Regions from separate parts of the Paenibacillus xanthanilyticus genome, predicted to be linked through region 1. Evidence: riboswitches for the same ligand, from Rfam matches in the RefSeq annotation. Region 1 holds a riboswitch; the other holds the start of a gene.
The links. A riboswitch is a leader RNA that binds a small molecule or an ion and turns the genes downstream of it on or off. The one in region 1 is predicted to bind cyclic di-AMP.
Positions count from the first base shown of each region.

Region 2: it holds a riboswitch for cyclic di-AMP, as region 1 does, so the genes downstream of both, ACFSKT_RS13845 (TrkH family potassium uptake protein) here and ACFSKT_RS30780 (C40 family peptidase) in region 1, are expected to answer to the same signal.

Region 1 is NZ_JBHUHA010000002.1:3,021,902-3,027,115, forward strand. Features, by position in the region: gene ACFSKT_RS30770 (DEAD/DEAH box helicase) at 1-784, opposite strand, end outside; gene ACFSKT_RS30775 (hypothetical protein) at 897-1,340, shown strand; gene ACFSKT_RS30780 (C40 family peptidase) at 1,598-2,098, opposite strand; cyclic di-AMP (ydaO/yuaA leader) riboswitch at 2,103-2,255, opposite strand; gene ACFSKT_RS30785 (hypothetical protein) at 2,528-3,352, opposite strand; gene ACFSKT_RS30790 (M1 family metallopeptidase) at 3,390-5,214, opposite strand, start outside.
Region 2 is NZ_JBHUHA010000001.1:3,244,999-3,250,212, reverse strand. Features, by position in the region: gene uvrC (excinuclease ABC subunit UvrC) at 1-471, shown strand, start outside; gene ACFSKT_RS13850 (CPBP family intramembrane glutamic endopeptidase) at 443-2,083, opposite strand; cyclic di-AMP (ydaO/yuaA leader) riboswitch at 2,504-2,697, shown strand; gene ACFSKT_RS13845 (TrkH family potassium uptake protein) at 2,788-4,140, shown strand; gene ACFSKT_RS13840 (potassium channel family protein) at 4,154-4,816, shown strand; gene ACFSKT_RS13835 (cation:proton antiporter) at 4,852-5,214, shown strand, end outside.

The DNA.
Region 1 (5,214 bases):
CAGCAGTCCAATTCGCAGAGACCGGCGAATCGTTATCCGGCAAGCCTTGACTAGCTCGATCATCCGGCTCGGCCATGCTATCCGCAGCCTCCCACCCGCCGAGAAATCTCGCCATGCGCGACATCGGCTTCTGGGTCGCCGAGACGCCGATCCGCTGAACGCGGTGCTCGCATAGCGCGGTCAGCCGCTCGAGCGAGAGCGTCAAATGCGCGCCGCGCTTGTCTCCGGCGATGCCGTGAATCTCATCCACGATGACGGAGCGGACGGTCCGCAGCATGGCCCGTCCTTTCGCGGAGGTCAGCAGCAAATACAGCGATTCCGGCGTGGTTACGAGCACCTCGGGCGGCCTTCGCGCCATGCGCGCCCGTTCGGCGGAAGGCGTGTCGCCTGTACGGACGGCCGTCGTGACGCCCGGCCATTCGCCGCCGTTCCCGCCTTCCGCGGCCCGTTCGCCCGCGTACTGCTCAATCTCCGAGATAAAGCCGACCAGATGGTGCTGGATATCGTTGTTGAGCGCCTTTAAAGGCGTGATGTACAAGGTGCGCACGCCGCCGGACCAGCTGCCGCCGGACGCTTGTTTGTCGCGGACGATGAGGTCCAGGCAGGGCAGCAGCGCCGCGAGCGTTTTGCCCGACCCGGTCGGGGCGGCGATCAGCGTATGCGCGCCGCTTCGAATGGACGCCCATGCCTGCAGCTGGACGTCGGTCGGCTCGCCGAACGCGCGGTCGAACCAGCCGGCCAGGATAGGATGAAAGCCTTGCAGCGCATCGGAGGAAGAAGGCATCGAAGTCAGCTCCTTTTCAGGAAGAAGTGATGCTCTCATTATACCTGTTTTTGGTTCAGAAACTGAGCGGCGTCTCATACCTTTAGAAGTAACACCAATCGGGAGGGTATGTATGCAAAGATGGCGGGAGACGTTGGAAGAGAGATGGAACGAATGGAGGCAGGTCGAGGATGCGCTTAGCCGCGCGCTCGAAGGCAGGCGGGTGCTGCGCGTCGCGGGACCTCGAACGCCGAGATTGCTGCCGCCGGCGACCAAGACGATCCGGTCGGGCCAATTGACAGGCCTATCGGGCACCTATGAAGCGGGACTGGCTTGCTTTTGCATGAGCGAACTGAAGGTCGAGGAGCGGCATGCCTTTCTGGAGGCGTGGCACGCGCGTTTAGGAGAAGGGGCGATGGTCGTCATTGCCGACCGAAGGGGCGAAGGGTGCTCATCGGCTTTTGAGCTGCATCAGCTGTTCGCGGAGGTGGGGACGGCGCTGGACGTACAGGTCGGGCGGACGTTTTGGTGGGTCCGTTATGAGATCGGCGCTCACGGCCGTAGATCGTATGGTTAACGAAGCATAAGCGGCGACTTTCCCGCGCAATATGCCCACGCATGATATTACCCTTCAAATTATCCGAATAATCAAATAATTATTGAAAAACCGGTGATCATGGACCCTGGCTTGTTTCATAGGTCGCCGCGAGTGGTGAAGAAGAACTAATACCGGCACGCGCGGCGGAACAGCAAACCGCCGTGCTTGTCCGGGGGAACAAACACGGCGGCTCGTTGTTTGGGATCATCGCGGGGGCGATTGATCCCGGTCGCGAGTTAGTCGACGTCAGTCGTGTCGACCACTTCGTCCGACGGCTCGTCGGCATATTTCTCAAAAGTTTCAGGACTCATAACGCGGCGGGCCGTGACATAGCGCTTCTGATAGTAGGAATCACTAAGTCCGCTGATAGTTACGCCCTTGCTGGAAGACGAGTGAGCGAACTTACCGTCTCCAACGTAAATGCCGACATGCGAAATGCCTTTGCCGCTCGTATTGAAAAATACGAGATCGCCTGGGATCAAGTCGGCTTTCGCCACTTTCTTGCCCAGCTTGGATTGAGAGGAAGACGCGTGCGGGATCGAGACGTTCAATTTCTTGAAGACGTACATCGTGAATCCGGAGCAGTCAAACCCCTTGGTCGTGGTGCCGCCATAGTTGTATGGCGTGCCGATCAGATTGGCGATAACGCCGTCCATTTTGGAATCCGCGAATGCGCTTCCAGCTTGGAACGTGAGCATCATGGCCAGGCCAATCAGCAGAGCAGAAAACTTCTTCAAGAATAGAAACCCCTTCCGGTGCCTACGAGGTTAGCTGTGGGGTTCGGTTGAAGGTACCCTATGATCGCCTCGGGCGTATGCTGCTGCATCCGCCGGGATCAATTCACCCAAAGATGGTTCCCCCGTTTCTCTTGCGAGAATTCGGCATTTTTTTCATTCCGCGTTATGAATTCGATCATTTTCACAATTTCCCTTCTAAGTTCACAGTTTGTTCACACATTAGAATTCTAAGAGTGCAACTTTTTTGCTATTATATCGTATCGTTTTTTCTCTTTCCCTACTAGGGTCGTCCGTCCAATCGACAGTTCTTCCGCTTAGCGCCCCCATACAGGCACGAACCTTCCCGATACGCCTTCGTTTCACGCGCAAGCTTCCTAATCCAACAGCAAAGGACAGCACCTTGTCGGCACTGCCCTTCGCCTTCAATTCTCAACCTTCTTTGGCTTCATTCGACTGCCAGGCCGCGAATTGCGCCGCGACGGTCCATACCTTCATGATCGTGCGCACGAAGTGGAACCCTTGGTGCAGAATCAGTGCGAGCAGCCCGGCCCACAGCATCGACACCGAGGCGGCCGTGAGACTGAGCAGCAGCCCGATCGCCCACATGAGGAGGGAGATGCCGGCGAAAGGCAGCAGCTTCTTCGCCGCCTCGCCCAGTCCGCCCAAGGCGCCTTTGCCCGTCACCGCGCCGAACTGCATGGCCAGGAACAGCAGGTGCAGCAGCACGGCCCCCGCGAACCATCCGCCGGCCAGCGGCAGCGCGCTCGCGCTCAGCTCGGCGAGCGTGTCGCTTGCGATCAGCGCGTCATACAGACGCGGCACCAGCCAGATGCCCGGCACGATCGTCAGCGCGACCTCGAGAAAGTAGAGCAGCATAACCGGCTTCCAGGCTGCGCGGATCCCGGCGAGGAAACGCGTGCCGCCTTCGCTCTCCGATGCGTGAAGAGAATAGAACAGACCCGCGTTGACCAAAGGCGTGATCAGCATGCGCCCGGCCAGCAGCGTCGCGAACAGCCACAAATAAGGATGAATGAGGTCGGTCTTCATCAGTTGGAACTGCGCCTCCGTCAAGAACAGCCTTACCGCGTCCTCGCCGGCCTCGGCGCCGGGATACCGCTGCAGCAGCGGCGTCACGATCGAATCGATGGTCCGGTAGAGGAAGAAGCCCCACAACAGTTCGTACAGGAACAGGACGATGACGATGAAAAAGTGCTGTCCCGTCAGCCACCAGCCTTGCTTTAAATGCCGCCTCATGCCTCGATCCTCCTTTCGTTGTCTATCCAGCCGCCCGTTACCAGGCCAGCGATGCAAACAAGCCTTCGATCAGCTTCGTTAAGCCGATTCCCCACCGGGTGCGCGTTTTCTCCGGCACCTCCGCCTTCAAGTAATTGTTGATATGCCGGTTATCCAGCACGTTGTCGTAGTCCGGGTCCACCGTTGCATAGAGCAGCGGGGAAGGGTGCACCACTTTGAACACCATCTGGCTTTCTCTGCCTTCCCAGATCTTCGGCATCGTCGTGCCGTCGGCGAACTGGAGCACGACCGGGACGGGCCCGTTGGCGCCGCCGCGCCGCTTGACCAGCACGGTGGATTCATACTGACGGTCCCCGTTCTCGGCGACGGGACGCACGGCGATCGATTCGACCGCGTAGTCGGCCATATCTTTGCCGTACACGAAATGGCTGAAATATTCGTCCCACTCCGTCTTGGTCACCTGCTCGACGATGGTTTGGAAGTCGGCCGTGGACGGGTGCTTGAATTTATACTTCTGGAAGTAGGTTCGCAAAATTTTGCGCATCGTCGAAGCGCCAACCTGCTTCTCAATGCCGATCAGCACGAGCTTGGCACGCATGTACACGTTCTCCGCATAGCTGTCCGAACTGTGATACGACCATGACAGCTGCTTGAGCGGGGCCGGGTTGGTCATATAGCTGGCTTCCAGCGTCAGATTCGGCTCGATGCCGTAGGCGCTCTCCATGACTTTGTCCTCCGCGTACGAGGTGAAGCCTTCGTCCAGCCACGCTTCCTCGAACTCGTTGGTGGCGACCATGCCGTACCAATATTGGTGGCCGATCTCATGCACGACCGTGCGCTCCAGGCTGTCGATGGACGGATCGGGAGAATCGGCCTCGAAGCTCGTAACCAGCGTCGGGTATTCCATCCCGCCCGCGCCGCCCGCGCCTTCCGGCGGCACGACGATGGACAAGGTCGAATACGGATACGTGCCATACCACTGGGCGAATTTGCCGAGCGCGGATTTGGCCGCATGCATGTAGCGTTCCTTGTGTTCGGCGTGCTTCGGATCCAGGTAGAGCTTAATGCGGACGCCTGGAATGCCGGTCGTCGAGTAGGCTTCTTCGCTATAGATGAAGTCGGGCGAAGCGGTCCAGGCGAAATCGTGCACGTCGTCGGCGTAAAACTGGAACGTCCGCCGTCCGCCGTCCGCTTTAGTTGGTTTCGTCTGGAAGCCGGTTGCGGCGACCGTATAGTCCGCCGGCACGTTAATCCGCACGTTGTAAATGCCGAAGTTGCTGTAGAACTCGGAGTTGCCGTGATACTGGTGCGCGTTCCAGCCGTCGGCCGTCCGGCCTCGCATGCCGGCCGTCTCGTAAGCGGCCAGCTTGGGGAACCATTGTCCGGCCATGACGAAATCGTCGTGGTAGCCCATCCGCGCGAACACCTGCGGCAGCTTGACCGTGAAGCCGAGCCTCAGCGTGACGCTGCCGCCGGGCGGGATCGCATCGGGCAGACGCAGCTTGGCCAGCGTCTTATCGCTCGCGTTGCCGTCGTCGGGCTGCACGTAATGCAGCCTTGGCAGCAGGCTGTCGCCTCCTTCGGTTTGGAGCGAATCGATCGTCATGCTGCCCACGCCGTCCGCCGTCGCCTTGTCGCTTCGCAATTGGCCGCCCGATTCCCGCATGAAGCTGGTCTCCGGCGATTCGAACGCGTTCGGATAGAGGTGGAAGTACATCTCCGAGACGGCGGACTTGCCGGGGTTTGTCCATGTGAGCGTTTGCTCGCCCGTGAGCGATTTGCTTTGTTCGTCGAGTTTGACGTCGATGTGGTACTCCACCACGCGTTTGCTGAGCGCGACCGGCTTCGGCCGGAGCACCGAT
Region 2 (5,214 bases), on a different contig from region 1:
GAACGGGTGCTCAAGGAAGGGCTGCCGCTGCCGGACCTGATTGTCGTCGACGGTGGCCGGGGGCAGATCTCCGCCGCGCTGGAGATTCTGGAGCATGAGCTTGGCTTGACGGTTCCGGTGTGCGGCATCGTCAAGGACGACAAGCACAAGACGGCGCAGCTGATGACCGGCGATCCGCCGCAGATCGTGCCGATGGCGCGCGACAGCCAGGAGTTTTACCTGCTGCAGCGCATTCAGGACGAGGTGCACCGTTTCGCGATTTCGTTCCACCGCGAGCAGCGGGCCAAGTCGATGATCGCCTCCAGACTGGACGCGATCCCGGGCATCGGGGAGAAGCGGCGTAAGGCGCTGCTGAAGCATTTCGGCTCGATCAAGAAAATCAAAGAGGCCGGAATCGAAGATTTCCGGCCGCTGTCGATCGGCGAGAAGCTCGCCGCCCAAATTATTGAAGCGTTGAGGGAGGAACCGTGAGGGGCGGTTTCCTCCCTTTTCGCGTGCCCAATCGCCGCAATACGGCGGCTACGCCGACAGGCAGCACGATGTAGAAGAGGCCAAGCGCGATGTTAACCGGCTGTCCAAGGAACATAAGCGAGATCGCCATCATGACGGAGTCGAAGATGGCGTGCGCGAAGATGACCGCGGCCAAGCCGAAACGCAGGAAGAAATAACTAAATAGAAGGCCAAGAAGCGTAAGCTCGATCAATCTTGTCGTCGAGGGATAGATGGCGTACGTCACGTGGCCGAGCGCCCATATCACCGTTGGAATCAGCGCCGCGACGAACGTGCTGCGCAGCCACTTCTTCAGCAGGCCGATCGCGAAGAAACGGAAGACGGCTTCCTCCGAGATAGCCGCGCACCAGGCCAGCAGCGGGAACAGCCACGGGGCCCCGAAATTGTAGGGCGATTGCATGACGTCGGTCGTGGCCCATGCATCCGTCGCATTTTCCAGAATGAGCAGAATGACCGTCTGCACCGCAAGCAAGATAAACGCGAGGAGATAGCCGAGTTTCATGCTGTTCCACATATGCTCGCCATAGCCCCGCTCGCTGCTTCTCGGCCACAGCTGCCATCCCATGGAACGCCATAGACCGTCTCCGCCCACGAGCGAGAAATAGACCGACGCCGCCATGACGACCGTGATGAAGCTTTGGACGATCATGCCGATCAGCGCGACGGTGCGGGCGTTCTCCATTTCGCCGAAGCTTGCGGCCAGGCCGTCGATCATATTGAAATTGTTGATCAGATAAAACCCGAGGAAGATCGCGGCCACTAGCCAACCTCGGACGAACGACGTGTGCTTGCGATAAAGCGCGGCATAGATAACGGCCAGAATAAACAGGACGAGCGACATGAGCGTGCTGCCGAACAGCGATAACGAAGAAGCGAGCGCATCCTGTTCCTCCACATACGCTTCATAGTCGGCCGGTACCTGGAAAACGGGGGCGTATCTCGTTACCAATACGCCGCCATCCGGCTTTGACTCCGTGCCGATCAGAAGCGAGAGCTTCGCCTCGCCGATGGCCTCGCCGGCGACGTCGAGCCGTACGTCGCCTTCGCGGGTCAGCTGCTTCTGCGCTTTGAGCGCATCGCGCTTGAAGCCCTGCTCGATGGCGAAGTCGACCGCCGCCGCGATGCGCTGTTCCGGTTCAGGGAGCGCCGCGTCCGCCGCGTGGGGCTTATGCCAGCTGATGATTTGGCCGCTCTCCATATGTACGTAGACGTATAATTCGCCGGAGTATTCGCCTGGCAAGGTCGACGTTACCTGATAGGTATCGGTTGGGAATTTCCGGTCGTACCGGTCCCCGTAGTCCTCTGTCAGCTTTTCTTTCGCCAGATAGCCGTAAAGCAGCTTATCGGATTGATGGTACGCGCGCGAGGCGTTCGGCGCTAGGCCGAACTGCTCCGTCAGGAAGGCTGCGGAGCGCCGCTCGGCCTCCGATTTGGCGATGACCTTCTCGGATCCGGAGCCGAAGAAAGCGCCCGCGGTAGCCGGCAAGACTTGAACCAGCAAATAGAGGATCGCGCTTACGGCTGCCAGCCAGCTGTAGAGCTTCCAGTTCGGTGTAACCTCGATTCGATTCAATGCGAGCAACCCGCCTTTCGGACATGAAATCTTTTTGAAGGACAGGACATATAAGATTCGCTTCTATACTCCTGTCTCCATCTTGTATTTCTCCATTGCTGATTTGCTCAATCAGCCTTGCTGCTGCATTCCCAATCTCCGGATTGGGTACGCAAACCAATCAGCTCTGGCTGAATGCTGCATTCCCAATCTCCGGATTGGGTACGCAAACCAATCAGCCTTACTTGTACCCTATCATAAGTAAGCGCTAAATTGTCAGTTAATACATTAAAAAAGAAATGCGCGCGAGATAATTGGCCGATAATGCAACAACGGGGACGATTTCTCGTACGCCCGTACGTATTTTGCCGCATTTCGGTTCAATATCTGCGTGTACGGTGCTTGGTGTTTTTGACAGGCGGACTTATAATGAGTAGCAATTGAAGATTACAGCCGAATTTCGTATGAAAACGGGGGAACCATAACGCTGTCTGACAGTGCGCGCTTCGCGGCCTGCTTGCAGATGGCATGGGGTGAATTTCGCGACAGGACCGCTAGGTCCAAAGAAGCGAATAGGGCTGCCTTTCCAGGCCCGAATCCGTCAGCTAACCTCGTAGGCTTATTTGGAATGGGACCGACGGCGCAAGCATTGGGGATCCAGTGCTTTTTTTTGTGCCCAAAAACGGGTAAACGATCTTATATCCTAAAAAAGGTAAGGTGCCGGAATGGCCGATTATTTCAAGATCTCCAAGTGGTCGCCGCCGCGTGTTCTCGTGACCGGGTTCGGGCTCATTATTCTGCTGGGCGGCTTTCTGCTCACGCTGCCCTTCGCCTCGCGGGACGGGACGTATACGCCGTTCATCGACGCGGTGTTCACCGCTACCTCGGCGACGTGCGTAACCGGTCTCGTCACGGTCGACACGGGCAGCCACTGGTCCATCGCCGGTCAGATTATTATCGTGGCGCTCATCCAGGTCGGCGGCCTCGGGTTCATGACGATGGCGACGCTGTTCGCGATCGTGCTGCGGAAGCGGATATCGCTCAAGGAACGGCTCATTCTGCAGGAAGCGATGAATCAGAGCAGCATGGAGGGGATCGTAAGGCTTATCCGCAAAGTGATTTTCTACTCACTGGCGATCGAGCTGATCGGGGCAACGCTGTTCGCGTTTCGCTGGTCGTTCGATATGCCGCTTGGTCAAGCCATCTACTTCGGCGTCTGGCACGGCATCTCCATGTTCAATAACGCCGGCTTCGACCTGTTCGGGCAGTTCGGCACCCCCTATGTCAGTTTTACGGGCTACGTGGACGACCCGATCGTAAATATGACCGCCATGCTGCTGATTATCTTGGGCGGTATCGGATTTATCGTCATGTCGGATGTTATAGAGTATAAGCAGCGCAGGCGTCTATCCCTCCACAGTAAAGTGGTGCTGTCGATGTCCGGCGCCTTGCTGGCCATTGGCGCGATCGTCATCTTTATCTTCGAGTTCACCAACCAGAAGACGCTGGGGTCCTTAAGTTGGGACGGCAAAATTTGGGCCGCGATGTTCCAATCCGTCTCGCCGCGCACGGCTGGCCCGAACACGGTCGATCTGGCGGCGCTCCGGCAGGCGTCGCAATTCTTTATCGTGCTGCTCATGTTCATCGGCGCATCGCCGGGCTCAACCGGGGGCGGTATCAAGACGACGACGTTCACCACCCTCGTCGCCGCCGTTATCGCCATGATCCGGGGCAAAGAAGACATCGTCCTCTTTAATATGAGGCTGGCCCGCGATCGCGTGCTCAAGGCGCTGACGATTACGGTGCTGTCGCTGGCGCTCGTCCTCGCGGTCACGATGGTGCTGTCGACGACAGAGGATCAGGCATTTCTCAAAATTTTATTCGAGACGACCTCCGCCTTCGGCACCGTCGGTTTGTCGCTCGGCGTAACGCCCGAGCTGACGTTGATCGGCAAAATATTAATCAGTCTCACGATGTTCGCCGGCCGGCTTGGCCCGCTCACGCTCGCTTACGCGGTCGGTCCGCGCGCGGAGAAAGAGCTGTACAGATACCCGGAAGGGAAAATTACGATAGGTTAGGGGAAACCATGAAATGAAGAAAAATCAGTTTGTCATCATTGGTCTGGGACGTTTCGGCTCGAGCTTGGCCAAGGAGCTGGTCAAATTGGGGTACGAGGTGCTCGGCGTCGACAAGGACGAGGAGGCGGTGCAGGATCTAAGCCAAATCCTCACGCATGCCGTCGTGGCGGAAGCAACCGACGAAGACGTGCTTCGCTCGATCGGCGTGCGCAACTTCGACTGCGGGGTCGTGGCGATCGGCGACGATATCCAGGCGAGCATCCTGACGACGATTCTACTCAAGGATCTGGGCGTCAAGAAGGTGGTTGGCAAGGCGATGACCGAGCTGCACGGCCGCGTGCTGGAGAAAATCGGCGTCGACCGCGTCGTCTATCCGGAGCGGGACATGGGCATTCGCGTCGCGCATCAGCTCGTATCGCCGAATTTGCTCGACTATATCGAGCTGTCTAAGGACTACACGATCGCCGAACTGGCGGTTCCCAAGTGCCTGAACGGCAAATCGCTGCAGGAGCTTAATCCGCGCGGACGCTTCGGCTGCAGCATCGTGGCGATCAACAAGCCGCAGGGGGTCATCATTGCGCCCGTCGCATCCGAGGTGCTCGCCGAGAAGGACGTCATGGTCATTATCGGCACGAACGAGGGCATTGAGCAGTTCGAGGACACCATTATCCGATAGGGCGGTTGACCAGCGGATAAGGACGGTGAGTATACATGGAAAATAGTACGACCGAAACGATACACCATTTGCTAATTCTGCTGCTTATTATCATAGGCGCGGGGATGATGGCAGGCATTATCGCGAAGAAGCTTCGGCTTCCGGATGTGGCGCTGTTCATCGGCGTGGGCATGCTGCTTGGACAAGGGTTGGACTGGATCCACGAGTCCAGCGCTTCGCTTACGAACCAGCTGATTCTGTCGGTCGGCTCGGCCATCATTTTGTTCGACGGCGGCCGCAACATCCGGCTGCGCGGATTGAAGAAGGTTGGCTGGACGGTCGGTCTGCTCAGCGTGCCGGGCGTGCTGATCACGGTAGCGATCGTCGGGGCAGCCATCCGTTATTTGTTCGACATCGAT